Regions from separate parts of the Halomonas sp. FeN2 genome, predicted to be linked through region 2. Evidence: predicted binding sites of a transcription regulator. Region 2 holds the regulator's gene; each other region holds the start of a gene.
The links. Region 2 encodes FNR, which switches genes on or off when oxygen is low (the NO sensors DNR and NnrR bind a similar motif). Its sites were predicted from a motif close to TTGATNTANATCAA; they were not measured.
Positions count from the first base shown of each region.

Region 1 (10,695 bases), 720 kb from region 2:
GCGATGTCCAGCCGCGTCAGCGGCAAATAATGCCCCAGGGTGGCGAGGACCGCCCGACCATGGCCAAGGCGATCCCCGGGGTCGGCACCACTGGGTGAGTGGAAACGCGCCAGGGCCGTACCAGGAGGTACCCCGCTATCGATCACGCCCAGGGTCGGACTGAGGGCCGATATTAGAGACATGATGCCGCCTCCACCGCGATCAGCTGCCCTCGCCGGAGTCGATAGCAGGCATCCAGATTGCCAAAGTGGTCGCTCTGGTGGCTGATGATCAGCCGGGTGGTATCCCCCAGCACCTCGTCAAGCAGGACATCGAAGGCTCGGGCAGCCGCCGGATCCAGCGCCGCGATGGGCTCGTCCAGCAGCACTAAGCGAGGCTTTTTTAGCAGTGCCCGAGCCAGGGCCAGGCGCGAGCGCTGGCCGCCAGAGACCTTGCCACCCAAATCGCCCAACTCGCTCTCTAACCCTTCTGGCAGGGTATCCAGCCAGTCGGCGAGTCCAACGCGGGAAAGCGCATCGATCAGTTCGGTGTCACTTGCCTCGGGGGCCAGGGCGCGCAGGGTCTCGGCCAGGCTACCGCGTAGCAGGCTGGGGTGTTGCTCCACCCAGGCAACCTGCTTGAGCCAGTGATGGCGGGAGAGCGCGCCGAGCGGCACGCCATCGACACGAATCTCACCCGACTCGGGCGACTCCAGCCCCAGCAGCAGGCGGATTAGGCTGCTCTTGCCGGCTCCGGAGGGACCGGCGATCAGCACCTTGCTGCCCGGCGGAAGCGCGAGATCGATGTCATCCAGAAGCCAATCGGCTTGGCCAGGGTGGCGGAAACGCACACCCTCCAAGCAAAGTTCACCAGGCCCGGCAGGACGGCTGCCCCGGTAGGGATCACGCATGGCGGGCTCATTGAAGAGTTCGGCCAGGCGGCAAGCGCTGACCCGGGCCCGTTGCCAACCTCCATAGAGTCCCAGCAGGCCGCCGATGGGGGCCATCACCATACCGAGATACGCCAACAGGGCCACCAGCTCACCGAGTTGCAACTGCTCCTGAATCACCAGATAGCCGCCCAACAGCAGCACCCCGGCCCGGGCCAGGGAGAGGATCAGTTGGGGGCCCACGTCGCTGAGAAAGCCCACCTGACGCACCTCCAACAGGCGCCGCAGCTGTTCGTGGCCAAGCCCCTGGAGGCGATTGAGGCGCGACGGCTCCAGCGCCTGACCTTGAAACCAGGGGCCATGGGCCAGGGTATCCTGCCAGAAGCCGGAGAGTTCACCGCTCTGCTCACGGAGCGCCTGCTGACGACGAGTCAGGGCCGGGCGCCAAGCGCGCAGCCACAGCCACTGGATGGGTACCAGCACGGCAACCAGAGCCATCAGCATGGGGCTGAACAGGCCAATCATGGCCAGCGCCCCCACCAGCCCTAACAGGTTAGAGAGTCCGCTGAGCAGGCCGTCCAGGGCGAACCCCTGGAGGATAGACAGGTCGCCATCGAGACGGCTCATTAGATCGCCTCGCCCTCGGGCCTGCCAGCGGGCCGGAGCCAGGCGCAGCAGATGACGCAGCAAGGAGCGGCGCAGTGACAGCAATAGTCGGGCGGAGAGCGCCACATGCTGCAGCCGGGTTAGTCCCTGTAGAGCCAGGGCGGCGAGTCCCACCACCACCAGGGCGGCGACGTAGGTAGCAACCGTGTTGAAGTCCCCCTGCATCAGGCCGTGATCGATCAGCCGCTGGGTGAGCAGCGGCGGCAACAGCGCCAGCAGGGTCGCCACCAGGCTCAGCGTCAGCAGCCGGGCCAGGGCCAGGCGCCGCGCCTTGAGGGGGCGGTAGAGCCAGCCCCAGGGCAGCGCCCCTGTGTCGCGAGTGAAGTCAGGCTCACGCATCGACGCTCTCTTCATTCATCATTCATAGGGGCAGCCCCCAGCAAAAAGGGCCGGTCGCTTTAGCAAGCGCCGGCCAGAAGGATCATGTAACGGCAACCTAGAAGCGTGCCACCTTCAGCGTTGCGGTGCTCATATCACCGGGCAGGCGGATGCGTCCCAGATCATTGAAGTCATCATCATAGATGGCGATATCGCTGGAGGCGCCGCCCAGGTAAATCCGCGAGCCGTCATAGGAAGTGTTGATGCTGTAGTAAGTATGATCAAGATCGATCACCTCCACGATCTCTTGGGTGCGGGCATCCAGTTTGCTGAGTTGGGTGTAGACGCCGTAAAAGACGTCCCTCTCCCGGGGATCAGAAACCATGGAGAAGATGATGAACTCGAAAGGGACAATCTCCTTGTTCTCAGTCTCGCCGGTGGCTAGGTCGACTCGGCTGACGCCCCAGTGCCAGGCCTCGTTCTCCTCGCCGGGATGCTCCGCCACCGTGTAGGGGCGCAGGAACTCGTTGGTTACCTCGCCCATAGACCACACGGCTAAGGAGTCTGGTGGGCTAAAGCTGGGGCGATCCCAATTCCGGTTGGCGATGGCGATCTCAGTCTCGCCGCTTTCCGGGTCGACCCGATAGATATCAGCGCCAGCGAGATAGAGATAACCGTCCTCGGCGGCTCCCATGGTCGTCACCTGGCGCGGTGCCGGGAAGGTGGTCAGGGGCTCGGCAGCGAGACCCGCTGTCGTGTCATAGACCGCCAGCTGTGGCTCCAACACTTCGTAATGGTCGATACCTAGCCGCACCCGATCCCAGATGCTATAGAGTCGGCTACCGTCCGGGCTCACGGCCAGGGAGGCGATGGATTTAGCGCGTATTGAGTTGCCTGAGCCGCTGGCACGGAAGACTTCCTCACAACTGGTGAGGTCGATGCCCACCACGTCTTCCCAGCGGTTGTGCAGCACATAGGCGATCCGCTCATCCGGTGATAGCTGCAGAGTGCCGGAACCGAAGTCGCCTTCTACGTCACAGGTGCGCACCACTTCCTGGGCCTCTGGGTCGATCACGTAGAGCTGGTTGGGACGGGCCATTGTTACCAGATACTCGCGTACTCCGTCCGCGCTGGCTTCACCGGCGACAGCAGCATTAACCACCAGGGGCTGGGCAGCGAAGGCCAACAGCCCTATTAGGGGCAGGGTGAGCCGCTTCATTTCTGAGGTATTCATCACTTCTCGTCTCCCGGATAGACGCTATCGAACTTGCGCCAATCATCCTCAGCGCGGTCGGCCCCATCCCCCCAGTGAGGGTAGGTGTTCATGGTGTCCGGTACCTGAGCAGGCCACCAGCAGGGGTCAGCGCAGCCATAGAGATCTGCCTCCATCGGTTGGCACAGCGATGCCACGCCGCCGAAGGGATCCACTTCCCAGCCCGGGTCGAAGCTGGAAGTGCACCCGGCGATAGTCTGCATGGCCTGCACTTCTTCCAGGGCCTCTGGGCTGGCGGCCCGCTCCATTTCGCGGGCCTTGCGGTTGAGGGGGGCCAACCCCAGTGCGGTCAAGTTCTTCTTGTTATTCGTCATGCTGTTTGCCTCCCGGCCAGGGGGCCGTCGAGAAAATCGGGGTTATGCCGCAGGATGCGAGCATAGGCCTGAATGCCGAAATCGACCCAGTCGCGCATCAGGTCGCAGTAGTGATAGGTGGGGGTCATGGGGTCGCCATAGCGAGCGTAGCTCTCGTGGTAGCAGCCACCGGAGCAGAGGTTGCGGATCCGACAGTTGCTGCAGCCACGCTCGGAGCGATCGCTCCTGGCTTCGATAAACTGCTTGAGACCAGCGTGATCAAGCCCCTCCTGGACGCTGCCGAAGGTAGGCATCTCTGAGCCAGTAAAGCGGTGACAGAGGTGTACATCGCCCGCATGATCCACCGAGACCAACCCTAGGCCTGCGCCGCAGGGCACCGCCTTGCTGCGTCCTTCCCAAAGATCGGTGAGCAGTTGGTTGAAGTTGCCGAAGCCGATATCGCGCCCCTGAATGGCGGCTGCCACGGCCCGCTCACCGAGCTCGACCATACCGTCGAAGACCCGCTTGAGCTCGTCGCCGGTAAGATTGTAGGCCGCCATATCACCAGAGGTGACGGGAGCGAAGCCCGCTTCGGCGAAACCCAGCTCATTGACCAGGTGGTCGTGGATACCGATGACGTCGGTGATGCCACGAGTCAGGGTCACCCTGGCCCCCACCGGCCGTGAGCGATAGCTGGCCAGCAGCGGTTTAATGCGCTTGGCCACCAGATCGTAGGTGCCCTGGCCGTTGACCGCAATGCGGTTCTTGTCGTGGATCGCTTTGGGGCCGTCCATGCTCACCGTGAGTCCAAAACGATGGGCGTCGAAGAAGGCGATTTTCTCCTCATTCAGCAGGGTGGCGTTGGTGGTCAGCGTGAAATCCACTGCCTTGCCGAGCCCGTGGATGCGCGCCTCGGCCCAGTCGACCACCTGGCGGATCAACGGCATGTTGCTGAGCGGCTCGCCGCCGAAGAAGACGATGTTGTAGCGATCCCGCTGGGGGGCCTCGCGCAGCATCATCTCGATGGAGGCCTGGGCGGTGGCCAGATCCATCTTTTTGCCGTCCCGGGGGGTATCCAGGTCTTCCTTATAGCAGTAGCTGCAGCTCAGGTTGCAGCCGGTATTGACGTTGAGCACCAGGGTAGAGAGCGGGAACTGCTCCACCTTTACGCTGGGATTATAGGCCTGGACGACTCCATCGGTGATCAGCTTCAGCGCTTTGAGCTGTAGCAGCCGCTCCTGAATATCATCGCCGCTGACCTGATGTGTCAGATGTCCCGGCAGCGCCCCGCTGTCGAGCCCCTCCTTTCGCCCGGCCAGAGCCAGCAGCTCCTCGCTGAGGGCATCCGGGGCAAACAGGCTGGTGGTGGGGATATGGAACCACAGCGGCTGGCCTTCCACTTCCATCCGATGCAGGTTCTCGGGTATGGCTTGTAAGATTCCCATGGTGATCTCCTAGCGAAGCGGTGGGTTGTTCCAGCGTTGCACGGTAACGATCAGTTGGGCTTCGTCCTGCATCGCCTCCTGCCCCACCACGCTGGCGGTCACTCGCAGGTTGCCCACGCTGTTGGCGTTGTACTGGCGCAGCGGGTTGGGCCCGGCCCCGGCCGGCGAGAAGATCCCTGTGGCGGCGTCCAATATGCCAGCAAACCTGGCATCCTCGTCGCGTTCGGCGATCTCGTCCCAGGGGGACACGCTCCAACGTACCGGTACCTGACCCAGCGGGATGGCCTCATCGGCGCCATCCAGATAGCCGGCGGCGGTGAAGACGCCACTCACTGGCGGGGTCTTGTCGTTGCCGATGCGAGCCACTCCCAGCGCTGGACTCACCTCCAGGCGATCCACCGTGCGGTAGCCGGCGAGCAGTCTCTCAGCGCTGATCTCGCCAATCTGCATAGGCAACCAGCCGGGCGTAAGATCGGTGCTGGCCTCAACGTCCAGCACCAGGCGCATGTCGCTACGTTCGACCAGGTTACGCACGGTGACGCCCTCCCCCAGATTGATCTCTCCTTCCCCAAGGCCGTAGCCCAGCAGCACCAGCCGGCTGCGCTCGCCGGCCTTGAGCGAGGCGGGCAGGCTGGCCAACACCGCAGGCTCGGACGCTTCGTGAGGCACCATTTCCACCATCATGCCAAAAGCCTCGTCATGGTCGTCGAAGATGCGCCCGCTGGGCTGTGCGCCGGAGAAATCCAGCACCTGCTTGAGATCACGGCCGTTGAGGTTAAGGCTGGCGCGCCACTCGTAGCCGGTATAAACGATGGCCTGGCCCTCGCCACTGAGCGGACGACCGCTAGTGAAAGCACCGTCCAGGCTAAGGGAGTAGGCATCCTCGCCTTCAGCGGCGTTAATCGTCACATCTGCGTAAAAGTCGCCTTCTCCGGGCCAGTACCCCCAGAGCTGCCAGTCGCCCTCAGGAGAGGTCAGCTCGGCCTGCTGCCATGCCTCCCAGGCGTCATTTTCGAGACTTTGAGTCTCGGCCAGCCAGGGAGCGGTCTCGTTCAGGGCGAGATCGAACCAGTCACGATCCCGTGCCATGGCCTGGTACTCAATGGTCTGGAACTGGCCCACATGGAAGTGCACCAGACTCTCCCACTCTTCCAGGGGACGGCGCTGAAGTTGGGCGCGGCCGCCAGTATGGCAGCGGGCACACATTTCCTGATAGCTGGGATGGTCGAAAGACTCGATACGGTTGAGGCGTCGCTCGATCAGCTCACGTTGGGGCGCGCTCTCCTCAGGGGCCAGGCCGCGGGTATCGGCGAGGAACTTGACGATATCCCGGCGCGCCTCCAGGGGCAGCTCCAGGCCGTGCATGGTCTGCATGCGCGCGATCGTCATGTCCCAGCCTTCCGGGGTCTTGCGCTGTGCACTAATGCGGCTCCAGCTCTGGGGGCCACTTTGGGTCTGGTGGCAGGCTGAACAGTGCCTGTCGATAGCTTCGCTGCCAGCAGAGGCCAAGACGATGCTCGTAGGCAGCAGCAGGGCTAGGCTACAGAGTCCTATGGGAAGTGCATGTCTCATCACGGAGAGTTCTCCACGCATTATTATTGTCGTGATGTTCGTCTGCGGTTGTCTTCGTAGGCGAACATCGAAGGTATGTGCCAGTACCATTCAACCTGCATTGACCGCGCCGACTATCAACAACTTCTTTTTATTCATGTGGTTGGAGTGATTTGCTTGCCCGAGCCTTGTTAGATTCTCGGTTCGCAGGCGACCAGCGGTGCCCCAACTTGCAACAGTCGCGTATGGTCTTGAAACACTTTGCCTCTGCGAATTTGGTCATCATTGACCGTGGCGGCAGCCGAATTTTCCGGCCGACTCAGGTTTGAGACCTGCCTCTCAAGGGGGATGGGGTTATGGGGCCGCCGACCAGAGTGCACTAGCGGTGTCGTCTAGTGCGGCGTAGCGGCCCCAGGGGAACCAGACATTGATCCGGCCGTGTTTGTGGCAGTGAATCTCTTCAACTTCAGGGGCGACCACAAAAGCCGTTTGGGGCCATCGACCCATGGTTGGGTGTGGGGGATGGCCCGCCAGGGGAGGACGTGGTTGTGGTGGCGAGCCATACCAACAGCCTCGCCTTGCCACGCTATGCTAAGGTCTGCTGCTTGGGTTGAGTATCACCAGCCAGCAAGGTTGGACGATCAGCATCGAGTTCTGCCAGCGGTTCACAGGGCTCCAGGCTGTCCCGACAACGGCCCACTAAGCGCTGATACTCCTGGGTACCCTGCTGTTTCCAGGCGAACTCTTCATCACTCAGCGCGCGCTTAACCTTTGCGGGCGCCCCCATCACAAGCGACTGGGGCTCACACTCGAAGCCCGCCTTGACGAACGCTGCTGCCGCAACGATAGAGCGTTCAGCAATATTGGCGCCATCCATCACGACGGCGTTCATACCAACCATGGCATCACGCCCAATCACGCAGCCATGCAGTACCGCGCCATGGCCGATATGACCATCCTTCTCAACCTTGGTGACGCAGCCAGGGAAGCCGTGCATCACACAGGTATCCTGAAGGTTAGATCCCTCTTCCAGCACCAACCGCCCGAAATCACCACGCATCACCGCGCCGGGGCCTACATAACAGTTAGGGCCCACGATTACGTCGCCAATTAACACCGCAGTAGGATGGACATAGGCGGTCGGGTGTACCACCGGCGTCACCCCTTCAAGTCGATAGTAAGGCATAACACTCTCCGTTAGCTTGATTGGCCGTGTGGGGTGCTGCCCCCATCGCCCGCTCCTCGAACTGTTCGGCCCCTGCCCCATCAGTTGTGTAGCACCTAGGGGTATCGCACCGTTGCTGCACTGATTGCGTCATGGGGCGCTCCTGTGCTCAATCCATCTTGATACGCAATATTATCGAAGATTATATTTTACGTAACAAAACATCAAACACTTTACCTGTCACCGTCTATTGAAGAATTGGCACAACGCTATCTAAAAACTCGACGCACCCTGCTGTAAGTCAGTCTTTGACGACCTTGGTTCTTTTATACCATCGTCTAACCATTATCTTATATTCGTAAAAAATCATCACAAGCCATTGTTAGCAATGCATAAATTATCAAAAACAACAACAAGCGACACACTACATACACCCATTCAATATTGATGTGTATCAAAATAAATCTATACTCGGCAGAGATTCACCCTGTGCACCACAGGCCGAACGGGCGCTGGCGGGCACCGCCGATCGCGAAAAGGGCATGCGCCTTCCAATAAAAACGACCTGCCACTTTTCAAGGGCACTGACACAAGGACATTACCCATGAGCCAAGCGCCCCTGCTTTACAGCGTGGAAGACGGCGTCGCCTGTATTACCCTGAACCGCCCCGAAAGCTTGAACAGCTTCAATACCGAAATGCATGCCGAGATGCGCAAGGTGCTAAAAGCCGTGCGCCAGGACTCAAGCGTTCGCGCTTTGTTACTGACGGGCAACGGCCGAGGTTTCTGCGCCGGTCAGGATCTTTCCGACCGTAGCGTCGCGCCCGGGGAGCAGGCCCCCGACCTCGGCGAGTCGCTGGAGAAACGCTACAACCCTATGCTGCGTGCTCTCAAGGACATGCCGTTCCCCACCATTTGTGCGGTGAACGGTGTAGCAGCTGGCGCTGGGGCCAATATCGCCCTGGCCTGCGACATCGTCTTGGCGGCCCGATCGGCAAACTTCATTCAAGCCTTCTGTAAAATCGGTCTGATTCCAGACTCTGGCGGCACCTGGACATTGCCTAACTTAGTGGGCATGGCTCGCGCCAAGGGCCTGGCGATGCTGGGCGACAAGCTCCCCGCCGAAACCGCCGAACAGTGGGGCATGATCTGGCGCTGCGTCGACGATGAGGCGCTCCAAGAAGAGGCCATGAACATGGCGCGCCACCTGGCCACTCAACCCACCCGTGGCATGGCACTGATTAAGCGCGCTCTGCATGCCAGCAGCGATAACAGTTTCAACGAACAGCTCGACCTGGAACGCGACCTTCAGCGGCTGGCCGGGCGCTCTGAAGATTACCGCGAAGGTGTCAGCGCTTTTATGGAAAAACGTCGCCCCACCTTTAAGGGAGAGTGATATGCCAGCCCTTCTCTCTACCGCCACTATAAGCATCATCAGCACAGGCGCCATTAATGCCTTGACCGATAGCCGTTTGGTTATCGAGGCTATCGTCGAGCACCTTGAGGCCCAACGTCAGGTGTTTGCTCGTCTCGAAGCTCTACACGAGGAAAGCTTTCATGCATGATTCCCAACTGACCCCGCAGCAATTGGCGGAAGCCTGCGCCGAGGCAATGTTTTCCCGCGACCATGCCAGCCAAGGGTTGGGGATGCGCATTACTCGCGTGGCTCCCGGCTTCGCCGAACTGACCATGACCGTGCGTCAGGACATGGTGCAGGGGCACGGCAACTGCCATGGCGGATTTCTGTTTGCCCTGGCTGACTCAGCCTTCGCGTTTGCCTGCAACAGCTACGACGAAGCCACAGTAGCTTCCGGTTGCAGTATCGACTATCTCGGCCCCGGCCAGTTGGGCGACGAGATCACCGCCACCGCCGAAGAGCGCAGCCGCCGCGGGCGTACCGGCATTTACGACATTACGTTGCGCAATCAGCACGGCGATACCGTTGCCTTGTTCCGCGGGCGTTCCTACAAAATTCGCGGCAGCGTACGCCGCCTGGAAGACACCGCTGCTGGCGATAAACAATGAAAGACGCGCTGATCATTGAGCGCTTATAAGCCCATTACTAAAGCCATTTCATCGCCCATGGCGCATTTAGAAACTAGTCCAATAACAACTAGCTTGATCGGAGACCCCTGATGAATCAGCCCGCAACGCGTATCGACACTGCGACTCTCGATCCCCTGGAAACCGCCAGCGTCGACGAGCTGCGCGCCACTCAGGTCAAGCGCCTGAAGTGGAGCCTGAAGCACGCCTACGACAATGTGCCCTTCTACCGCCAGTCTTTCGCCAAGGCTGGGGTGCATCCCGACGATATCCAGACGCTAGCGGATCTCGCCAAACTGCCTTTTACCACCAAGGCAGATTTGCGCGACAACTACCCGTTCGGCATGTTGGCCACGCCGATGAGCGAGATCGTTCGCATCCATGCCTCCAGCGGCACCACCGGGCAACCGACGGTGGTGGGCTACACCCAGAGCGATATTGATGTGTGGTCTGATGTGATGGCACGCTCGATCCGCGCCGCCGGCGGCAGCCGCAACGACAAGGTGCATGTGGCCTACGGTTACGGCCTGTTCACCGGCGGTCTGGGTGCCCATTACGGCGCCGAGCGCCTGGGCTGCGCGGTGATCCCCATGTCGGGTGGCCAGACCGAGAAACAGGTGCAGTTGATCCGTGATTTCGAGCCGGACATCATCATGGTCACTCCCTCGTATATGCTCAATATCGCGGACGAGATGGAGCGCCAGGGCATCGATCCCCACACACTGCCGCTGCGTACCGGCATTTTCGGTGCCGAACCCTGGACCGACAGCATGCGTACTGCTCTTGAGAAGCGCCTGGGTATCGACGCATTGGATATCTATGGCCTGTCGGAAGTAATGGGGCCCGGCGTGGGCATGGAGTGCCTGGAAACAAAAGATGGCCCGACTATCTGGGAAGACCACTTCTATCCTGAGATCATCGACCCGGTCAGCGGTGACGTCTTGCCAGATGGCGAATATGGCGAGCTGGTGTTCACCACCTTGACCAAAGAAGGCCTACCGGTGATTCGCTACCGCACCCGTGACCTGACCCGCCTGCTGCCGGGCACCGCGCGCCCTATGCGACGCATCGAC
Region 1 is NZ_CP074200.1:2,050,871-2,061,565, forward strand. It holds gene KF947_RS09340 (hypothetical protein) at 1-182, opposite strand, end outside; gene KF947_RS09345 (ABC transporter ATP-binding protein) at 173-1,873, opposite strand; gene peaD (quinohemoprotein amine dehydrogenase subunit beta) at 1,971-3,086, opposite strand; gene qhpC (quinohemoprotein amine dehydrogenase subunit gamma) at 3,086-3,439, opposite strand; gene peaB (quinohemoprotein amine dehydrogenase maturation protein) at 3,436-4,863, opposite strand; gene peaA (quinohemoprotein amine dehydrogenase subunit alpha) at 4,873-6,435, opposite strand; gene KF947_RS09370 (hypothetical protein) at 6,769-6,921, opposite strand; gene paaY (phenylacetic acid degradation protein PaaY) at 7,001-7,600, opposite strand; gene paaG (2-(1,2-epoxy-1,2-dihydrophenyl)acetyl-CoA isomerase PaaG) at 8,184-8,975, shown strand; gene KF947_RS09385 (3-hydroxyacyl-CoA dehydrogenase NAD-binding domain-containing protein) at 8,977-9,144, shown strand; gene paaI (hydroxyphenylacetyl-CoA thioesterase PaaI) at 9,137-9,604, shown strand; gene paaK (phenylacetate--CoA ligase PaaK) at 9,715-10,695, shown strand, end outside.
Region 1: paaG (2-(1,2-epoxy-1,2-dihydrophenyl)acetyl-CoA isomerase PaaG) is a predicted target of FNR. The motif match lies at 8,024-8,037, and genes of this name have one in related genera.

Region 2 (10,695 bases):
GCCTCAGCACGGTATCGATATTAAGAAAGGCGGTATTTTCCCTATCGTTCACGGCGTGCGCACCATGGCGCTTGAGCGGCGCATCAAAGCCACCTCGACGTTTGATCGTTTGGATGCACTGGCTGCTGATGGTCGGTTGGATCGCCGTTTTGCCGATGACCTGGGTGAAGCGTTGGCACTGTTTTCCGAGCTACGTCTTAAACAGCAGCTAACCGCGTTGGAGACGCCTGTCGGTGCTCAAGCCAGTGCCCAGGACGCTAGCTCCCAAAACAGCAGTCGCGCTAACCGTGTTGTAGTGCAAAACCTCTCTTCCCTGGAGCGCGATCTTTTGCGTGAAGCGATGCATATTGTCAAAGACTTTAAGCAGCGGATTTCCCATCGTTACCATTTGGAGTATTCGTGAGCGGAATGCGGCTGTTAGATCGACATGTGGCGCTATTTAGCGGCTCTCTGCGTACCCTGCTACGTCGCGAAAGCGACCGGCGACGCTGTGCAGAATCCCCCTACGCCTGGCTGTTTCAGCCCTATATGGGGGAGGAGCTGGTGGCGCTTGCCTGCACCGTCACTCCCACGGCCTGCGTACCGATCATTAGCTTGGCAGCAGTGGTACTGAGCCAGCAGCAGGTGCATACCAGTCGTGCCTTTGTAATCACCTTGGGCAGCACGAAGCAGCCCGAAAGTGCAACGCTGCGCCGTCATCACTTGCTATGCGAGGCGGGGGCGGTGCTGCCGCCAAGCAGTGATAACTTGGGCGCGTTAGTGGAATTTATCGGCAATCGTCCCATCGTTGGCTGGCAGTTGGAGAAGCGCATCGGGGCGTTAAATGCACTTCTCACTAAGCGGCTGAATTTTGCTCTGCCCAACGCCCAGGTCGATGTAGCAAAGCTTCATCAACGCCAGCTACGGCGTTTGCACCCGGAGGTCGAGGCGCCCAGCAGCTTCGCCCAGGCGTTGGCGTGTTGGCAAGTGCCCGCCATAGACGTGCAGAGTGTGCTTGGAGAGGCCACCGCCAGCGCACTGCTGTATATGCGCCTGCAGCGTATTATGGCGGAGGTGGCATAGTAGTCTCCTTCATCGTGGCGAGGGCAGCTTTCCGCGAGGGCGCTGTGAACCCCTCCCTGGGCGCTACTTTTGTCATCCATGACAAAAGACCCTCGCTCCAAGCTACCCTCGCACCGAGATATGGTACAGCGTTCAAAATAGTCATTTTCAATTGCGATATCTTGTGTGGCTACGTCTGATTAGTTGGGTCAGGCGGTGAGTGTTGTTAGAATAGTTATTACTTTTTTATCTCACGCCTTCTACCCTCGGCAGTGCTTATACCATGCAAACTCTTGATCACTTTGATCCTGCTCACCTTAATACGGTTGGAGCCACCCCAGCTGACGCTGAGCACGACCAGCCTGAGCTGGCTGATGCGAAGCAGAAGCGTGAATTTAACAAGCTGCAAAAGCGTCTGCGCCGAGAAGTGGGCAATGCGATCATTGATTACCAAATGATCAATGAAGGCGATCGCGTGATGGTCTGCCTCTCCGGTGGAAAGGACAGCTACACCATGCTGGAGATTTTGCGCAATTTGCAGCGCAATGCGCCGGTCAATTTCTCGCTGGTAGCGGTCAACCTGGATCAAAAACAGCCGGGCTTTCCCGAACACGTACTGCCCGCTTATCTGGATAAGCAGGGCGTGGAGTACCACATTGTCGAGCGCGATACTTACTCGGTGGTGAAAGAGAAAACCCCTGAAGGTAAAACCACCTGCGCGCTCTGTTCACGGCTGCGGCGCGGCTCGCTATATGGTTTCGCTGAAGAGATTGGCGCCAATAAGATTGCCCTAGGCCATCACCGCGAAGATATTCTCGAAACCCTGTTTCTCAATATGTTCTTTGGCGGCAACCTAAAAGCAATGCCGCCCAAGCTGCTATCCGATGATGGTAAGAATATCGTTATTCGGCCGTTGGCCTACTGCAAAGAGGCGGACATCGCCGAATTTTCGCGGCTGATGGCGTTTCCGATTATTCCCTGCAATCTATGTGGCTCCCAGCCCAATATGCAGCGCCAGGTCGTCAAAGAGATGCTCGCGGAGTGGGACAAAAAGTTTCCCGGCCGCCTGGAAAGCATGTTCAAGGCCGTCACCAATATTGCCCCTTCCCAGTTGGCTGACCGCAGCCTGTTCGATTTTGAAGGTCTAGAGGCCAAGCAGGCAGAGCTGCTGGCGGGGCGCATCCAGGCCTTTAACGTCAGCTAACCGTTTGCTCTTCCTCTTCGGCGAGGGTAATCAAACGCTGCATATCGAGAATGTTGACCTCTCGCCCGGAGACCGCCACCACATTCTGTTGCTGAAAGCGGCTTAGTATGCGGCTGACCGTTTCAACCGCGAGGCCCAGATAGTTGCCGATATCAGCCCTGGGCATTGAGAGGCGAAAGCTGTAAGGCGAATAGCCGCGGCGACGAAAACGGTCCGAAAGGGTAATCAAAAAGGTGGCCAGCCGCTGATCGGCGGTTTTGCGCGAGAGTAGGCGCATCATGCGTCGGTCATCGCGCAACTCTTTGCTCATGCTCCGATACAGCTGGCCCCGCAGTTCGGGCAACTCTTCTGAGAGTAAGTCCAGGCGGTCAAAAGGAATCTCACAGACGGTGGTGGTTTCCAGGGCGATAACGCTACCGGGGTAGTGCTCTTCGTCAATGCCATCCAGCCCCACCAGCTCACTGGGTAGGTAGAAATTGGTTAGCTGTTCGCTGCCGTTACCTTCAGCGCTGGTCTGCTTCAAACTGCCCGAACGTACAGCGTAAACGCTGGTAAAGGCGTCGCCCTGACGAAACAGCGGTTCGCCTTTTTTAAGCGGCGCGCGACGACGAATAATGGCGTCAAACTGCCCCACATCATCCAGCTCAAGGGCAAGTGGCAGGCACAGTGAGCTCAAACTGCAGGTTTGGCAGCGAGCTTCATGGAGTAGCGAGCGCCGACGGCTCATGGGTTCCAACATGCTTTGCTCCTTGAGAGAATCCCGCTTATCAATTAGAAAAGCCTTACCTATTGTAGTCGCTTTAGCATGCCTGCTTAAAGATGATTAAACAATCTTTGAGTAACGTTGGCCCGTTTGCTGCGCCAGGTGAGCATCGAACGCCATCGCTATATGGCGAATCAGCAGCCGCCCCATCGGCGTGGCGTTAAGCTGGTCGCCGCTGCGGGTCAGCAGGCCATCCTGCTCGGCGCTCTGCAGGCGCTCAAGCGCTGGCGCAAAGTAGCGGGGGGCATCGATGTTCCAGCGTTGGCTAACGGCGGCCAGATCAATGCCCATATCGCACATCAGCCGCTCAATCACGTCCCGCCGGATCAGGTCGTCATCACTCAACCGCACGCCACGCCCGGTAGCGAGTTGACCCTTATCCAGCGCCGCTTCGTAGCTTGCCAGATCGCTAGGATTCTGCGCATAGACGTCATCAATGCGTGAAATCGCCGAAACGCCAAGCCCGATTAAGTCGCACTGAGCGTGGCTGGAGTAGCCTTGAAAGTTACGCTGTAGCGAGCCTTCGCGCTGAGCAATAGCCAGGCTATCGTCAGGTCGGGCAAAGTGATCCATACCAATATGCACATAGCCTGCTGCGGTGAGCATTTCGATGGTGGTGCGCAGAATCGCCAGTTTCTCATCGCCACCCGGCAAGTCATCGACATTAATACGCCGCTGCGGGGCAAAGCGCTCGGGCATATGTGCGTAATTAAACACTGAAAGGCGCGCCGGGTTGAGCTCGATCACCTGGCGTAGCGTGTCGGCAAAGCTTTTTTCAGTCTGAAATGGCAAACCGTAAATTAGATCGAGATTGAGCGAGCGAAAGCCCAAACGATGCGCCTCATCCATCAGCGTTTCGGTAAGTACCCGAGGTTGAATGCGATTAATCGCTTTCTGCACCAGAGGGTTTAAATCCTGCACGCCCAGGCTAATGCGATTAAAGCCGAGGGATTCGAGATGGCGCAGCGTAAACACATCCGCTTCGCGAGGATCTATTTCAATCGCGTAATCGCGATCAGTCGACGACGAAAGGCCAAAGCGGGCATCCAGGCGATCAATCAGGTCGCCCATCTGGTTCAAGCTGAGAAACGTCGGCGTGCCGCCGCCCCAATGCAGCTGCTCCACCGGTCGTGATGTATCCAAGTGGCGTGCGGTCAGCACCATTTCACGGTCAAGCCGGGCTATATAGGGCTCGGCCAGGGCGGTGTTTTTGGTGGCGATTTTATTACACGCGCAGTAGAAGCAGATTTTGCGGCAGAAGGGCACGTGAACATACAGCGAAAGCGATCGCTTGCTGGCATTGCTACGCTCCAGCGCCTGGGTCAGGTTGCTAGGGGTAAATTGCTCGTGAAACGACAGTGCCGTGGGGTAGGAGGTGTAGCGTGGGCCGCTGGTGTCGTAGCGGCGCAGTAACGCTTCATCCCACACCGGCTGCATAGGGGCTGCGGCAGCTGCGGGTGCAAGAGGCAATGCAGCGGGGGCATGAACGGGCATGAAGGGGCGCTCCGACGTTAGGAAATGCCGCTAGCCTAACCCGCGACGAAGGCGTAAAGGTTGAGCCACGTCATGCTATTAGAGATTGTGTGCGGTGAGTGTCCACAGCTGCCACAGCGCAAAAGCGATAATTGTCAGCGCTGCCACACTGCGGGTCGCGGGGTGACGTATCAAATGACTGAGTTGGCGGGCAGCGAGGCCAGTGGCAAGTAGTGCAGGCAGGGTGCCAAGCCCAAAGGCGCCCATGAGTAGCGCGCCCTGAAGCGGGTCGGCAATCGCCAGGCTCCAGGCCAGCATGGAGTAGACCAAACCACAGGGGAGCCAGCCCCAGAGTGCCCCCAGGGCAAAGGCTTGGGGAAGGTGCACCACGGGCATTAAGCGACGCCCCACGGGCTCAATAAAGCGCCATAGGCGGCGGCCTACGGCCTCAATTTTGAGCAGCCCTTTCCACCAGTTGGCGATATACAGTGCCATTAAGATCAGCATCAGCGCGGCAAATATCTGCAGCAGCAGGCGTGCCGTAGCAGAAAGGGAAAACAGCGTGCCTAGCAGCGCCACCAGCGCGCCTGCGCTCATATAGCTAATAATACGGCCTGCGTTATAGCTGAGCAGCAGGCCCCCCATGCGTGCCGGGTGGCGCATGCTAGGGGGTACTGCAAAGGTGAGCGCACTCATAATGCCGCCACACATGCCGATACAGTGGGCGCCACCCATCAAGCCGAACACAAACGCCGCCATGAGCGGCGGCAGATCGAGCCCCGTCGGATTCATGAACGGGGCTCTGGGTCGTCGGGTGAGTTTGCATCGGCTGGCGCAGCGTTTTTTTGCTTGGTTTGCTGACGCTGGCGGCGCTGCTCGGGGCTGAGGTCGTTTTCATCCTCATCAAATAGAATCCGGTGCGCCGGACCTTCTAAGTCGTCGAACTGATCATTTTTCACCGCCCAGAAAAACGCCCAGACGGCCAGGCCGAGCAAAATCAGCGAGAGTGGAATTAGCAGGTATAGAATCGTCATGCGGTTACCGGTGTTGAAGTGTCGAGCGCTGGCGCGGGCTGGGTGCGCCAGCGAGACAGTCGCAGCGCATTACCCACTACCACTAACGAACTAAGCGACATACCAATCGCGGCTAGCCAGGGCGGCACCAGCCCCATCGCTGCAAGCGGTAGTGCCGAAAAGTTGTAGCATACTGACCAAATCATGTTCTGGCGCATGATACGCCGCGTCGCGCGGGAAATCTCAATGGCCTCAAAAATCCGCATCAGGCGCGGGCTGAGTAGTACCGCGTCCGCGCGGGTGCGGGCTAGGTCAGTTGCGCCATTCATGGCAATCGCCACATCGGCTCCGGCTAACACCGGCACGTCGTTAATGCCGTCACCAATCATCACCACGGTTTCGCCTGCGGCTTGGAGCTCTTTCATCCGGGCTAGCTTGCCTTCCGGGCTGGTGCCCGCATGCCAGGTGGCAATATCAAGTTGGTTGGCCAAGCTTTCCACGGCATCCTGGGTATCGCCAGAGAGCAGCTCAACGCTTAACCCCAGGGCCTGGAGGGCTTTGATCGTTGCCGCAGCGTCATCGCGGACGCCGTCGTGCAAGCCGAACCAGGCGCGGGGCGCACCGTTTTCGCTAAGCAGCAACCACTGGCCTTTGGCAGGCGCCGCTATGACGTCATCCACGGCGCCATTTATTGCGCTATCCAATGCAAATTCGGGCTTACCCAACCGCCAACGAGCACCGTTTAGGCTCCCTTCGAGCCCTTGCCCGGTGTGGCTGTGAATATCTTTGGCTTGCAGGGTAGCCTCCCGGAACGGCCGAAAGGCGCGGGCGATCGGGTGTTCCGAGTGGGCTTCAAGGGCGGCGGCAATGGCCCGTGCACGCTCGGCGGTTAATTCACCAAAGGGCTGGGTTTGGGTAAGGTGCATTTCGCCGCGGGTTAGGGTGCCGGTTTTATCAAAGATCACCCGGGTCACGTTAGAGAGCGTCTCCATAGCATCGGCGCGGGTGATCAATACGCCGCGCTTACGCAGTTGGCCGTGACCGGCGGTCAGTGCTGCTGGGGTGGCCAGCGCCAGCGCGCAGGGGCAGGTTACCACCAGCACCGAAAGTAGCACCCAGAGCATCCGTGAGGGGTCGATAAACCACCAGGCGATAGTCACGCAGGCTGTGACCACTAGCAGGCGCAGCACGAATAGGTGCGCCATACGCGCAGCCATCTGGGCAAGCCTAGGGCGGCTGGCAAAGGCACGGTCGGTAAGATCGACGATACCCGCGACACGGGCATCGCGCCCGGCGTGGGTCACCCTGATGACCAGTGGGTTTTCCATGTTTTGGCTACCGCCAGTAATCGGGTCGCCCATCCGGCGAGTAACCGGTAGGTATTCACCGGTCAGCATCGATTCATCCAGGCTCGATTCGCCCTCTTCAATGATGCCATCAGCAGGTACGCCATGGCCGGGCTTGATCAATACACGGTCACCTGGGGCAAGTTCGCTGGCAGGCAGAATGCGCTCGCTGCCGTCGCTTTCCAGGCGCGTGGCCGAAATCGGCAGCACGCCGCTCAAGGCATTGCCGCTATGCCCACTGCGGCGTCTGGCACGGCCTTCCACGTAGCGGCCAAACAGCAAAAAAAAGGTGAACATGGCCACCGAGTCAAAATAGACCTCGCCGACGTCGAATAGCACGGCATAGCTGCTAGCAAGATAAGCGCCACCAATGGCTAACGAGACCGGTACGTCCATGCCCAGTACGCCGGTGCGCAGGTCGCGCAGGGCGTTGCGGAAAAACGGCTGGGCGGAAAAAAACACCACCGGTGTGGCCAGGGCAAAGGAGAGCCAGTGAAACAGCGCGTAGAAGTCGTCGCTGATTTCACCGGGGCCGGAGACATAGATCGGGATAGAGAACATCATCACCTGCATCATGCCGACAGCGGCGATGATCAGCCGACGCACGTTCATACGCTCTTCATGCTGCATGCGCGTCTGAGCCTGATCTGGCTCGTAGGGCTGGGCGTCGTAGCCAATGGCGGCCAGTTCTGCCAGTAGTTGCGAGAGTTTCAATTGCTGGGGATCCCAGCTCACTCGCAGGCGGTGGTGGGTTAAATTCACCGCGCTGGAGGCAATCCCTGTTAAAGCATTTAAACGGTGTTCGATCAGCCAGGCACAGGCGGCACAGGTAATGCCTTCGATGGCGAGGGTCGCTTTGACATTGCCCTCATCGCCGTCGGGGTGAACAAACTGCGCCTGCAGGCCGGGGTCGTCAAACACCGACCAGGTATCGGCCTTGGCAGCCTGGCGCTCATCCGGACGTTCGGGCAGTTCGGTGCGGTAGCGGTAGTAACTTTCTAAACCACCGTCGACGATGGCATGAGCCACTGCCTCGCAGCCAGGGCAGCAGAGCGGATGGGCATGATCATCAAGGGTAATCGACCAGGGAGCCCCAGCGGGCACCGGGTTACCACAGTGATAGCAGGGCGCAGGAGTCGTTACATCCGTTACATCGCTCATTCGCTTTCTGTACGCCCTCCTGGCAGTAGCGCGACGCTGTTTTCATCGGGGAACGTAGCCTCACCGGTAAGGCGCCAATCGGCATTTTCCAGCGCGGGTTGAATCTGTAGATACCAGCGGTAACGCAGGTTGTCAGGGCCTTGGGTGATATAGCGCCCATCGCGGACATGCTCAAGTACAAAGGATTGATCACGGTCATCTTCGGTCGGGAAGATAAGATCTAAATAAAGTCTGTCCGGTCGCGCATCGCCGCTTAAATCAATCACAATGTCGCTGGTAAGCGGATCAAGGCGTAAATCTGCGCTTAGGTTTAACTCTCGGGCACGGTCTTGCTTGGCAAGTACCATATTGATGGCTTTACCATGCTTGTAATAATCCTCCTGAACAACCATGCCATCGAAGCTCTTAACCGACATAACGGCAAAAGTAATGCTAAACATAATGGACGAGAGCAGAATGCCGATTAAAAACCACGGCCAAAACTGTTTATACCAAGGCGTCACCTTATCGCCAGAAGGTAGGGATGACATAGTTGCTTATCTCCTAATGTTGCCCAGGAAGCTGGTTTCGCGCTCAAGGCGAATATCCGCATCCTGTTGAGCCTGCAGCGTAAATACAATGGGATGGCTGGGTTGCTGTAAATCGTCGGGATCAGCGGTCACAGTGACGGCTTCGAAGCGCGATTCCCCTGCAGGTACTCGAATCGTACTGCTGTCTAGAGTAAGGCTGGGCAATCCAGCAACGCTCAGCTGGTAGGTGTGGTCTTGATCATCCAGGTTTCGAATGGTCAGGCTAAATACATTGCTAATCTGGCCGTCACGAGTCATTTGGTAAAGCTGGGTACGCTCGCGCTCAGCGTCAAAATTGAGCGGCATGCGGTCGTTAATGGCCCAGGCAAAGGCACCCATCATCAGCACCAGAGCGGCGAAGTAGCCGAGCAGGCGCGGGCGCATGATGTGGCTCTTTTTACCCTCAAGGGCGTTTTCGGTGGTGTAGCGCACCAAGCCTCTTGGGTAGCCCATTTTATCCATCACGCTATCGCAGGCATCAATACAGGCGGCGCAGGTAATGCACTCGTACTGCAGCCCATCGCGGATATCAATGCCGGTAGGGCAGACCTGCACGCAAAGATCGCAATCGATACAGTCGCCATAGCCTGCCTCGCGGGCTTCTAAGTGGCTTAAGCTTTTTTTGCGATGGCCACGGGGTTCGCCACGTGATTCATCGTAGGAGACGATCAATGTATCGCGGTCAAACATGACCGACTGGAAACGCGCATAGGGGCACATGTAGATGCACACCTGTTCGCGCAGCCAACCAGCGTTGAGGTAAGTAAATACCAGGAAAAAACCAACCCAGAAGTAAGACCAGCCGTGAGCTTCAAGGGTGGGAAGCTCTGTCACTAAATCGCGAATCGGCGTGAAGTAACCCACAAAGGTAATGCCGGTGGCGAGGGCAATGAGCAGCCAAGCCGTGTGTTTAGCCCCCTTGCGCCAGGCTTTGTCGGCGGTCATCGGTTGGTTATCGAGTTTGATGCGCCGATTGCGCGAGCCCTCAATACGGTGTTCAAGCCAAATGAATAGAAACGTCCAAACGCTTTGTGGGCAGGTGTAACCACACCAGACCCGGCCCGCAAAAACGGTAATAAAAAATAGCCCAAAGGCGCAGATAATCAGCAGCCATGAGAGCAGAATAAACTCCTGCGGGTAAAACGTGGCGCTAAAAATATGGAACTCACGGTTAGGCAGGTCGAAGAGAATTAATGGCCGCCCGCCGATGTTAATCCACGGTAAGAGAAAAAATGCCAGCATTAATGCCCAGTTGGCGCTGCGCCGTAACTTTTGAAAAACGCCTTTTATTTCGCGCACGTAAATGTGTCGCCGCTTGGCGTACATTTCCTGGGTAACCGTTTCAGAGGGGGCGTGATGCCCCACCGGATTCGGCGTGACGTCTTGGGTTGGTATCTTTTCCATGGCGATATTCCCGGCTCAGAAGGCAGGAGAGGTGGCACCTTTCTTCAACTAAACGAAATGCTCAATTAAACGAAGTGCTTTTTTAAGTGTGATGCTTAGTCGCGGTCTAGGCGTTTCGCTAATATTGTATCGGGTTGGGTATAAAGAAAGGGTGCGGTTTGGGGCCGCACCCTTGCTTGGCTAGCGTTGCAGACAGTAATGACTATCTGTCTGCAGTCAATCAGTCCGCTAAGCGCAGGCTGTACACGTAGGCGGCGACCAAGTGAACACGCTCTTCACCAATATAAGCCGCTTGCGCAGGCATATGGCCATTACGGCCGTTACGCAGCGTTTGACGAATAGAGTCACCGACATCCTGGCCGGGTGCCAGATAAAGCCAAGTGTTATCGGTCAGGTTGGGTGCGCCAAGAGCCGTATTACCCGTTCCGCTGGGGCCGTGGCAGGCTGCACACACCGCGCCGAAGGTGCTTTCGCCGCTCGCCGCGCGTTCAGCATCGTGCTCTTCATCAGAAAGCGACAGAACATACTGCGTAAGGTTCTCAATATTCTCCTGCCCCAACTGCTGCCAAGAAGGCATGTTGCCGTTGCGGCCTTGGTTGAGGGTGGTCAGGATATTTTCTGGTTCACCGCCGTACAGCCAGTCGTCGTCGGTCAGGTTGGGGAAGCCGTAACCGCCCTGAGCGTTGGAACCGTGACACACCGCGCAGTTGTTCTGGTAGAT
Region 2 is NZ_CP074200.1:1,330,626-1,341,320, reverse strand. It holds gene KF947_RS06310 (DUF294 nucleotidyltransferase-like domain-containing protein) at 1-403, shown strand, start outside; gene KF947_RS06305 (DNA polymerase III subunit epsilon) at 409-1,062, shown strand; gene ttcA (tRNA 2-thiocytidine(32) synthetase TtcA) at 1,325-2,245, shown strand; gene fnr (fumarate/nitrate reduction transcriptional regulator Fnr) at 2,238-2,984, opposite strand; gene hemN (oxygen-independent coproporphyrinogen III oxidase) at 3,069-4,502, opposite strand; gene KF947_RS06285 (sulfite exporter TauE/SafE family protein) at 4,581-5,273, opposite strand; gene ccoS (cbb3-type cytochrome oxidase assembly protein CcoS) at 5,270-5,515, opposite strand; gene KF947_RS06275 (heavy metal translocating P-type ATPase) at 5,512-8,001, opposite strand; gene KF947_RS06270 (FixH family protein) at 7,998-8,531, opposite strand; gene ccoG (cytochrome c oxidase accessory protein CcoG) at 8,538-9,974, opposite strand; gene ccoP (cytochrome-c oxidase, cbb3-type subunit III) at 10,195-10,695, opposite strand, start outside.

Region 3 (10,695 bases), 920 kb from region 2:
GTGGTGCGGCCAGCCAGATAAGCGTGCCCGCCAACATCAGCAGCCCCGCAAGTGTCTCGGCGTAGGGGTAAACGTAACTGTAGGGGACGTGGCGCTGGGCGAGCAGGTCATAGTTGAGAAACATGGTGCTAAAGCTTTCTACATCCTGCAGCTTTTGCAAACCCAGGAGCACCATCGCCGTGGCGACGGCGTACTCCGGCATACGTGCAGTGAATAGCGTGCCCTGCGCCGCCCAACTGACGGCAAAACCGACGAGCAGTGCGGTGGCAAAAATCGCCAGCACGGGGCGATAGGTGGTGGCCTTTGGATCAGGAACGCTCATGCCCAGGTGCTTACGCAGCTCTTCATAGCCGCCAATACGTTCATCGCCCAGATATACCTGCGGCGTCGTGTCGACGTTTTCCTGCTGTTTAAACGCGTCAATTTCTTCCCGTGAGGTCAGCAGGTTGTCGTCCACCTCGTAGCCTTTGCGCTTGAGCAGGTCGACGGTTTTTAAGCCGAACGGACACATGTGCTCCGCTGTTTTCATCCGATAAACGCGAGCAGTAGAGTGCGTGGTTGATACCATCATTAGCCTCTTGTTTATTCATTAACTCGATATTGCTTACCTATTAGCCTAGAACCTATGTGCCACCTTTAGGTCAAATGGGCGGTTCTCACTAGTTTGTCCAAGCAGTGTAGGTGCCTGGGAACCACAGGCATCGTTGTACAAAAAAACGCCACCTTCCGGTGGCGCAGTGCTTAACGATTTAAAACATTAACCTGACACCTGCAACCACACCGGCATCTTCGCTACTATTCCCACTAGCACGCGAAAGGTCGGCGGTATCGCCATACTCTTTTACCCAGTAAGCGCCCACGTACGGAGCGAAGCGGCGGGACACTTCATAGCCGAGACGCATACCCACACGCACTGAGTTTAGCCCCTCGCCGACACCAAACTCCTCGACTTCGCTGGCAGCAACGGCTATTTCAGTACGTGGCTGCAGATAAAGGCGTTGCGTCAGGCGCAGGTCGTATTCGCCCTCAAAGCTGGCGGCCAGGTCGCCGTCATCGCTCAGCTTTAGGGCGACATCGGTTTCGATGCCGTAGGGCATCACCCCTTGCAGGCCTACCACGGCATAGGTGCGCTCGGCGTGGTCATCGGAAAATACGCCACCCTGGTAACCCACGCCGCCCTGTAACTCCCAAAAGTCGGCAACCAGGCGACTGTAGAGCAGTTCAAGGGATTCGAACTCGGCATCCTCGCCGTCGCCCTGGACGTTCTCGCCTTCCGACTTGAGGTATACACGGTTAACATCGCCGCCGTACCAGCCTTGAAAGTCCCACACAACGGCCTCTTCGCCGTTATCAGGCACGCTATATTCAAGACGATCAAAGAGCGCCATACCCATATTGTGTTCCATCATCGGGGCTGGCCAATCTTTCGGCGCATCGTAACCATCTTCCGCATGGGCAGCGGTGGTTATGACAAACGCTAAGCTAATGCCAGTGAAGTAGAGCTTGGCTTTCATACTGCCTCCTTAAGAAACCTGAACAACGCGGAACATTCCGGCATCCATGTGATAGAGCAGATGGCAATGGAAGGCCCAGCTGCCTTCGGCATCTGCCGTGATCAGCGCCGAAACCCGCTCGCCGGGCTTAACGTTCAAGGTGTGCTTGCGCGGAATCAGCTCGCCCTGACCGTTTTCCAGCTCCATCCACATACCGTGCAGGTGAATGGGGTGTTCCATCATGGTGTCGTTGACCAGGATCAGGCGTAGGCGCTCGCCCTTTTCGAAGTGGATGGGGCCGGAGACCTCGCTGAATTTTTGGCCGTCGAACGACCACATGTAGCGCTCCATGTTGCCGGTGAGGTGCAGTTCAAGCTCGCGTCCAGGCTCGCGGCGGTCGGGCCAAGGAGTGAAGGCTTTCAAGTCTTGGTAAACCAGTACACGGCGCTCGTTGGGATCAATACCTATGCCCACTTGACCATAGCGCGAGCCCGGCTGGGCTTCACCAGACGCCAGCATGCCGCTTGCGAGTGCGAGTGCGTTGTGCTGCTCTCCGGTCATACCAGTGGGGTGTTCCATGCCACTCATACCCGACATAGCTGAATGATCCATGCCTTCCATGTTGGAATGATCCATATCGTCCATATTGGACATGCCCGAGTGATCCATGCCCTGCATGTTCGACATACCCGAATGATCCATGCCCTCCATAGTGGAGTGATCCATGCCGCCCATGCCATGGGCACCCATGGCTTCCATACCGCGGTCAGCAATTTGGCGACGGTCAGGAATCTCCGCCTGCATGCCTTCACGCGGGGCTAGGGTGGCACGAGCGTAGCCGCTGCGATCCATGGATTCGGCAAAGATGGTGTAGGCTTGATCGTCTTCGGGTGACACCAAGACGTCGTAGGTTTCGGCAACACCGATACGGAACTCATCGACAGGGACGGGCTGAACCGGTTGGCCGTCGGCGGCTACTACGGTCATTTTGAGGCCGGGTATACGTACATCGAAGTAGGACATCGCCGAGCCGTTGATCACTCGTAGCCGAACACGCTCACCCGGCTTGAACAGGGCGTTCCAGTTTTCCTCTGGGGAGTGGCCGTTGAGCAGGTAGGTGTAGGTACTGCCGGTAACGTCGGCAATATCCCGTGAGCTCATGCGCATTTTGGCCCACATACTGCGCATCTCGACGGTGGGGGCTAAACCATTTTGCCGTACATCGGCAAAGAAATCGGCAACCGTGCGTTCCTGAAAGTTGTAATAACCCTCCATGGTTTTCAGATTGCGAAATACCGACATGGGGTCTTCAAACGTCCAGTCCGTCAGCAGCAGCACGTGTTCGCGGTCATAGCGGAAAGGCTCGCGCTCGTCAGCGTCGATAATCAGCGGCCCCACGTGGCCTAGCTGCTCCTGCATACCTGAGTGGCTGTGGTACCAGTAGGTGCCGTTCTGGCGCACAGGGAAGCGGTAGGTGAAGGTTTCACCGGGCGCGATACCGGCAAAGCTGACCCCCGGTACTCCATCCATTTCCGGTGGCAGAATCAAGCCGTGCCAATGAATGGAGGTGGATTCATTAAGTAGGTTGGTAACGCGTAGCACCGCGTCCTGCCCTTCCTTTAGGCGAATCAACGGGCCGGGGCTAGTACCGTTGATGCTAAAAGCGCTGGTCTCCTGGCCATCAATAGAAATGGACTCACGCCGGATGGCCAGCGATACCTCCGGGCCTTCTTCCACGCCCTTGGAATAGACGTTTGTACGCCCCCAGGGGTTGGCCCAGGCGGGGCTCAAACCCATGGCAGCGGCAGAGCCCAACCCCAGCGCCGCACTGCCTTTCAGCACCTGGCGGCGTGAAAGCGGGTGGGTGATAAAATTCGAACGCGTCATATAAAGCTCCCATCGCTGATGAATTTCATCATCTTGGGGGAGCAAGCTGAATCAATGCTGAAAAAGACGCTATGCGGCGTTAATACCCCTTAGTGGCAGCGTGGTGGTTACCCGCAGACCACCCAACGGGCTGCGTTCGAACTGGCAGTGTCCTGCGTAACGCGCCACTAGCTGCGCAAGTATGGAAAGCCCCAGGCCGTAACCAGGACGGCGTTCATCCAGCCGGGTGCCGCGCTCGCCCAAGCGCGCTATATCGCTTTCAGCAACGCCGGGGCCGTCGTCGTCAATCGTTAGTGTTAGAGCGAGCTCAGAAGTGCTGATATGGCAACGAATCGCGTTGGTGGCCCATTTGCCTGCGTTATCCAACACAATGCCCAGCATTTCGGCGTAATCGTGGGCGTCGATAGGCACTTGGTCGCGCTGATTAACTGCTTGCGTTAGCTCGAACACCTGCTGAGGATAGAGGCTCTGAAACATAACCATCAGGCGCTGGCTGTCGCGGGCGAGGTGGGTCATGCGCCCTGCATGGGGGCCAGCAATACGCGCGCGGCGAAGCTCGGCATCTAACTGAGCGTTGATATCCTCCAATCGCATCAGTACCTTGTGGCGGCGGCTTTCATCAATGGGTCTGCCGCCTCTAAGTACTTGGGTGATCGCCGCCAAAGGTGTCTTAAGCGCATGAGAAAGGTTGGCTACCGACTCTCGTGAGCGCTGCAATCGCAAGTCGATGTCATCCATAAAGCGATTGAGTTGTGCGACCAAGCCATCAAGCTCTGCGGGGGCTGCAAGAGAAAGCCGTTGACGCTCTCCAGACTGGAGCTCTTCAAGCTGTTGTCGCAGTTGCCATAATGGCTTCAGGCCACGATTAACGGCCAGCATGTTGAGTGCCACCAGCACCGATAGCAGGCCTGCCGCAATGCCACCTACCCACCAGTGCAAAGTGGCTAAACCTTTTTCTACCTGAGAAAAATCTTCACCGATTAACAATACGCCGTTGGTGCCTTGCCACTCGAATTGCTGGCGATACACCAGTAAGTGGCGCTCGCCGCGCTTTACCTCGACTAGCGAATCACCAGCTTCCTCAAGTAAGGTTGCTAGCTGACGTTGCCATTCGGGGTGTGAGGCGCTGATCTCACCATTAAGTCGCAGCACATAAAGGTGGTGAAAAACCTGATAACTTTGACTCGCCGATGTGAGCGAAGAGGGTATGGCTAACTGGTCATTTTCCAACTGCGATACTGCGTGTTCGGCTTCACGCTTGAGGCGTTCACCGAGAAACTCCTTAGCAAGATTTTGCAAAAACACGCCGTGCAGCAACCATGTCAAACCCACGACTAAGAGCGCAACGCCTCCCAGCCAAGCTAGCAGGCGAAACCTTAAGCTACGTTTATTAACGTGAAACAAAAACGTACCCCTGGCCGCGGCGTGTCTGGATAATCGATTTGCCAAGATAACGGCGCAAACGAGCCACGTATACCTCTACCAAGTTGGGTGCGGCAGCGTCTTGCTCCAACGCGTAAAGCTGTTCCAGCAATCGCTCCTTGGAGTGAATACGGTCAGGGTGGAGCATCAGGTAGCGTAGTAGTCGAAACTCGGTGGCGGTAAGCGAACGCCATGTTGTCCCTTCGCTACAAACACGCTGGCCCGCTTCATCCAAGGACACCCCGTTGAGAGTGATGACTTGGGATAATTGGCCAGAGTGCCTGCGTAGCAGGGCCTTTAAACGCGCCATCAGTTCGGCTTCGTGAAAGGGTTTGGTGAGGTAGTCGTCAGCCCCTGTTTCCAAGCCAATGACCTTGTCTTCCCAGGTGTCGCGCGCGGTGAGTATCAGAACCGGGGTCGGGCGTTTTTGCTTGCGCCAACGCGTGATTAGCTCAAGACCCGAACCATCGGGTAATCCAATATCTAGGATGGCAAGCTCGTACTCCTCGGTTGCCATGAACGACGTAGCCGACTGAACGGTGTCGGCTACGTCGACGAGGTAACCGTTGTCTTTCAGACTTTCAGCCAAACTTTCAGCTAATAGGTCATCGTCTTCTAAAAGCAACAGTTTCATAGGGAGCCTCTGATTAATGTGATGAGCGCAGGCCAGACAAGGCAAAAATCAACGAAAAAGCGGGGTTGTAAATGAGCATTTTGAGATGATTTTTAACGCAGTATGGCCAAGCGCAATAGTTAATCAGAGGTTTCATAGGTTATATCGCGTTAGAAATTAATATCACCATACATCCCTGATTCATAATGGCCAGGGATATTACAGGCGTACTCCAGACTCTCAACGTTCGAGGGGGCTGTCCACACCAGTGTTTTGGTCTCACCTGCCCCAATGGTGATAGATGGCATCTGCCCGCCGTGCGCACCTTCTGCCATGTCGTGGCCACCGTGTCCGCCATGAGCGTCACCATGGCCGCCACTCATTTCCTGCATCATTATCCGATGCTCTTCCTGGGCGGCTTTATCACCTATTACAAATTCGTGTTCAAGGTTGCCATTATTGATAATTTCAAACCGAATGGTTTCACCTGCGGTGACTTGTATGGCTTCAGGATCAAACCACATATCACCCGCTTCTACGCTAATCGTGCGGTCAACCTCGGCATTGCTAGCGCTGTGCTGACTGTCCTCGTGCTCACCAGCGGCCCATGCTGTGAAGGTTAAGGTACTAAGCGATACCGTTAGTAGGCCAAGCATCAGGTAATTCGTGCGCATTATGTTTGCCTCGCAGTGGTATTTACCCATTACTTATATCGCGCGAACCTGAAATGAGCCTGAACCGTGAGTTTTCGGACAGAGCCTAATGACCTGCGTCAAGAAAGCATTGTTAAACATGCTGGCTAACTTGACCTCCGTGTCACACATAGGTTGTAAGCTTCAGTTGTGTAATAAGCATGTTGGTATCATTGCTTTAATGCTCGTAGGAGTTTTGCCATGATGAACGCAGACTGTTTTGCCTTTATGAGCTCTTTGGGCTGGGTAGGCTGGTTAATGCCTCTCGCATTTTTATTGCTGGCGGGGCTTGGGATCGCGTCGCTTACTAAATATCTTTTTAGTCGTTCTCATCAAGGAGGCCACGCATGAGCCGTTTAACGACATCACTATTTTTATCCGGCGCACTGGTTCTGGGGGCCACCTCGGCCCATGCGGCACTGCCTGACGAGGCCACACTGTATAAAAATCCCCAGTGCGGCTGCTGTGACGGTTATGCACGCCATCTTGAAGAACTCGGCGTAGAAGTAACGATCATTGATGACGTAGAGCTAGGCGATGTCAAGCAGCAGGCGGGCGTGCCCTACGGACTGGGGTCGTGCCATACCATCGAGATGGGCGAGTATTGGATCGAAGGCCATGTTCCGATGGAAGCCGTGCAGGCGCTGTTCGAGCAACAGCCTGATCTTGACGGTATTGGCTTGGCCGGTATGCCCATTGGCACGCCGGGTATGCCGGGGCCTCAGGACGAGCCCTATAACGTCTATGCGTTTAGCGACCAGCAAGATGAGCCGTTCATGACGCTGGCGCCGTGATGCCGTGCTCCTCCGGCACGTCGATATCGATAAGCGTGCCGTTGTCCTGCACGGCATACTCTCGGTAGTGTGCCGTGTGGCGACGAATAATGTCTTTGGCACCGGCGTCGCCGCTTAACGTTTGAAGGGCTGGCCATTGTGAACGTCCGAATATAACCGGATGGCCTGGTTGGCCTTTGAAGCAGGGCCTCACGATGGTGTCGTGAGTGGCTCGCTGCTGTAGCGCGAATAGCGTGTCTCGCTGCAGGTAGGGCATATCGCCCAATAAAATCGCCACCGCTTCCACGTTCGAGAGGCGAGGATCATTGCTAAGCGCCGTTACCGCCTCGGCCAGACTTGAACCCAGCCCAAGGCGCGCCTGACGAATGCGAATAAGCGGCGTGCCTTCGGCAAGCCCTAAAAGATCTGTGTCGTCCTCTTCGCGGATCGCTACGCGTAGCAGAGGAAACGCTTGCTCTGCGTTGGCGACGCTGGCAGCTAACATCGTGCGTCCATCAGCCAAGCACGCGCAGCGCTTGTCGTGCTCACCAAACCGGCGCGAGTAACCGGCGGCCATGACCAATGCGACAACGTTGCTAGAGCTCATTGATAGTTTTTCCGTGTTGCACCCGCACGATATCCGCCATAACAGCGAGAGCAATCTCAGCTGGGGTCTTGCTTCCCAGCGCGAGACCAATTGGCATATGCAGGCGGTCGACCTGCTCTTCGGTTAACCCCCCGGAACGAATTAACCGCTCAGCGCGCTCAGTCGATGTGCGCCTTGAACCCATCACGCCGATATAGAAAGCAGGCGTGCGTACAGCCTCCATCATAGCTAAATCATCAATACGCGGGTCGTGAGTGAGCGCCACAACCGCCGTTGCGCTATGGCAAGCGCCGGAGGCAATGTAGAGCGAGGGCAGTAACGCTTTGACGGTCACCCCTGGCACTGCAAAGTCTGCGCAGACCGCCTCGTCTGGATCGCAGACGATCACTTCAAACCCCAGAGCAGCGGCAAAGGCGGCACAAGGGGCGGAAATGGGCGAAATGCCGGCAATAATGAGCCGTCTGGCCGGAGCAATCCGCATTTGAACAACATCTTGCCGATCATGTTCTTGTTCATCGCAGGGTTGACCATCCAACCGAACCACACGAGGGCCGAGAGTGTCATCCTCGCTGAAGGAGTGCTCTCCCGTGGATAAATTCACGTTACGCATCAAACGGTGATGGCCATCAAGGGTAGCTAGCAGGGTGGCCAAGTGCTCCTGCGTGTCAGCAGTCGAGAGCAGACGCTCAATCAACACTTCTAAAACACCGCCACAGGGAAGCGCAATATGCGCGCCTTGAGTATCGTCGGGGTCACCATAGCGCGTCACCGTAATTGGGCGATCATATTCTCCCTCGCCGAGACGCTTTATAAAGTCATCCTCTACACAGCCACCCGAAAGCGAGCCGATGTGTTTACCCTCTTGGCTGACGACCATCCACGAGCCCGGCGCGCGTGGCGAAGAGCCAAATGTGGCCAGCACGGTACACAGCCAAATCGTTTCCCCTTCCAGAGACCACTTAAGCGCTTGCTCAATCACTTGCCGATCCAAATGCTGCATTTATAACGTTTCCAATAGTTAGCAAACGGCATCCATTGCCTGTTTTGGCGTGGGCATAAGACTTATAGCCTAGCGTAGCAACAGCGTGTACAGAGGATGTAATCGATTTTTTTCAGAACCTTTATGCCCAATCGCCGGGTTGCTTACTCCAATCATGACTATGCTGAAGTCGTGACGACATTCATAAAGCGACAGCAATGAGCAGGGAAGGCACATAGTTATGAACCCACCTAATAGCGCTGAAAGGCGTCGCGAGACCGCGCAGAATGGCGCGGAGCGCTCGAACGTCTCTTTAGTGGTCAATGGAGCAAGGCACCAGCTTGAACTGGATAACCGAACGACGCTGCTGGATGCCTTGCGTGAACATTTAAAACTCACCGGCACCAAGAAGGGCTGCGACCACGGTCAGTGCGGCGCCTGCACGGTGTCGGTGAATGGCGAACGGATTAACGCCTGCCTGACGCTGGCGGTGATGCATGAAGGTGATGACGTGGCGACCATCGAAGGGTTAGGGGAAGCAGATCATCTTGATCCAATGCAGCAAGCGTTTCTCGATCATGACGCCTTCCAGTGCGGCTACTGCACGCCGGGCCAGATCTGTTCGGCAAAGGCTGTGCTAGAGGAGATTCGAGCAGACCTGCCCAGCCATGTAACGAAGGATCTAACCGCACCTATAGAGGTGACCGACGCCGAGATTCGCGAGCGGATGTCGGGCAATCTCTGCCGCTGTGGCGCTTATGCCAATATTCTAAAAGCCATTAATCAGGTGGCGGAGGAGCACGCATGAGAGCCTTCTCCTATGAACGCGTGTCTGATCCTGCTCAGGCGGCTGCCCGTGCCGCTGAAGTGTCTGGCGCCAAATTTATTGCCGGTGGCACCAACCTGCTTGATTTGATGAAGCACGAGATTGAAACCCCGCTGCACCTGATTGATGTAACGGGTACTGGGCTCAACGCTATTACCGAGACCAGCAACGGCGGTTTGCGTGTAGGGGCATTAGTGAGTAACAGTGCGCTCGCCGCCGACCACCGAATTCGTCGTGATTATGCGGTGCTCAGCCGAGCCCTTGTCTCAGGCGCATCGGGCCAGCTTCGCAATAAAGCCACGACCGGCGGTAATCTGCTCCAGCGCACCCGCTGCCCCTATTTTTACGACACCGGCATGCCCTGCAACAAGCGTTCGCCAGGGGCTGGCTGTGCGGCACTCGGTGAAGGCGCCAGCTCGCGTGGGCTGGGCGTTATCGGTACCTCAGAGGCGTGCATTGCCACTCATCCCTCGGACATGGCCGTTGCGCTCAGGGTATTAGATGCCGAAGTGGAAACCATCACGCCGAGTGGGGAGACGCGATACCAGTCGCTGGATGCGTTTTACCAATTACCTGGCGACACCCCAGAGGTTGAAAACACGCTGGCGCCGGGCGAGATGATTACCGGTGTTGTACTGCCAGCGCCTGTTGAAGGCCGCCACGCCTATTTTAAGGTGCGTGACCGAGCCTCTTACGCCTTCGCGCTGGTCTCCGTTGCGCTTATCCAAACGCCGGATGGCAGTGGCCGTGTCGCGCTTGGCGGCGTGGCCCCGATGCCTTGGCGCCGTGACGAAGCCGATGCAGCGCTGCCGCAGGGAGCTTCAGCGGTGATGAGCCAATTACTGGACGGCGCCCGCCCGACCCAAGACAACGCTTATAAGCTTACCCTGGCAGAGCGAACGCTTGCCGCGCTGCTGGCTCAGGAGTGACCCATGGACTTTAATCAATCAGCGGAAGATAACCTGTTCGATCGCGCCCGTATTATCGGCAAACCCCATGTGCGAATCGACGGCACGCTTAAGGTGATGGGGTGTGCGCCCTATGCTTATGAGCGTCATGACGTGGCGGCGGATCAACTGGTGGGCTACCCCCTGTGTGCGACCATTGCCAAGGGGCGAATTACCCATATGGATGCGTCGGCTGCCCGGGCCGCCCCAGGTGTTGTTTCAGTGGTAACGACGCTGGAGATTGAGCCACTTGATCGCTCGGAAAACAACGTTGCCCGGCTGTTCGGTGGCGATAAGATTGCCCACTACCATCAGGCGATCGCGGTAGTGGTGGCGGAGACTCTGGAGCAGGCACGTAGCGCCGCGGCGCTGATTGATGTCAGCTACCAGCAAGAGCAGGGTATCTTCGACCTTGAAGCTGCTTGGGAAAAGCTGGATAACACCGGCGAACCGCTT
Region 3 is NZ_CP074200.1:2,252,864-2,263,558, reverse strand. It holds gene KF947_RS10320 (glutaredoxin) at 1-568, opposite strand, end outside; gene KF947_RS10315 (copper resistance protein B) at 750-1,514, opposite strand; gene KF947_RS10310 (copper resistance system multicopper oxidase) at 1,524-3,380, opposite strand; gene KF947_RS10305 (ATP-binding protein) at 3,450-4,685, opposite strand; gene KF947_RS10300 (response regulator transcription factor) at 4,771-5,436, opposite strand; gene KF947_RS10295 (plastocyanin/azurin family copper-binding protein) at 5,586-6,089, opposite strand; gene KF947_RS10290 (DUF411 domain-containing protein) at 6,455-6,901, shown strand; gene KF947_RS10285 (NTP transferase domain-containing protein) at 6,882-7,487, opposite strand; gene KF947_RS10280 (XdhC family protein) at 7,477-8,487, opposite strand; gene paoA (aldehyde dehydrogenase iron-sulfur subunit PaoA) at 8,708-9,274, shown strand; gene KF947_RS10270 (FAD binding domain-containing protein) at 9,271-10,221, shown strand; gene paoC (aldehyde oxidoreductase molybdenum-binding subunit PaoC) at 10,225-10,695, shown strand, end outside.
Region 3: KF947_RS10295 (plastocyanin/azurin family copper-binding protein) is a predicted target of FNR. The motif match lies at 6,178-6,191, and genes of this name have one in related genera.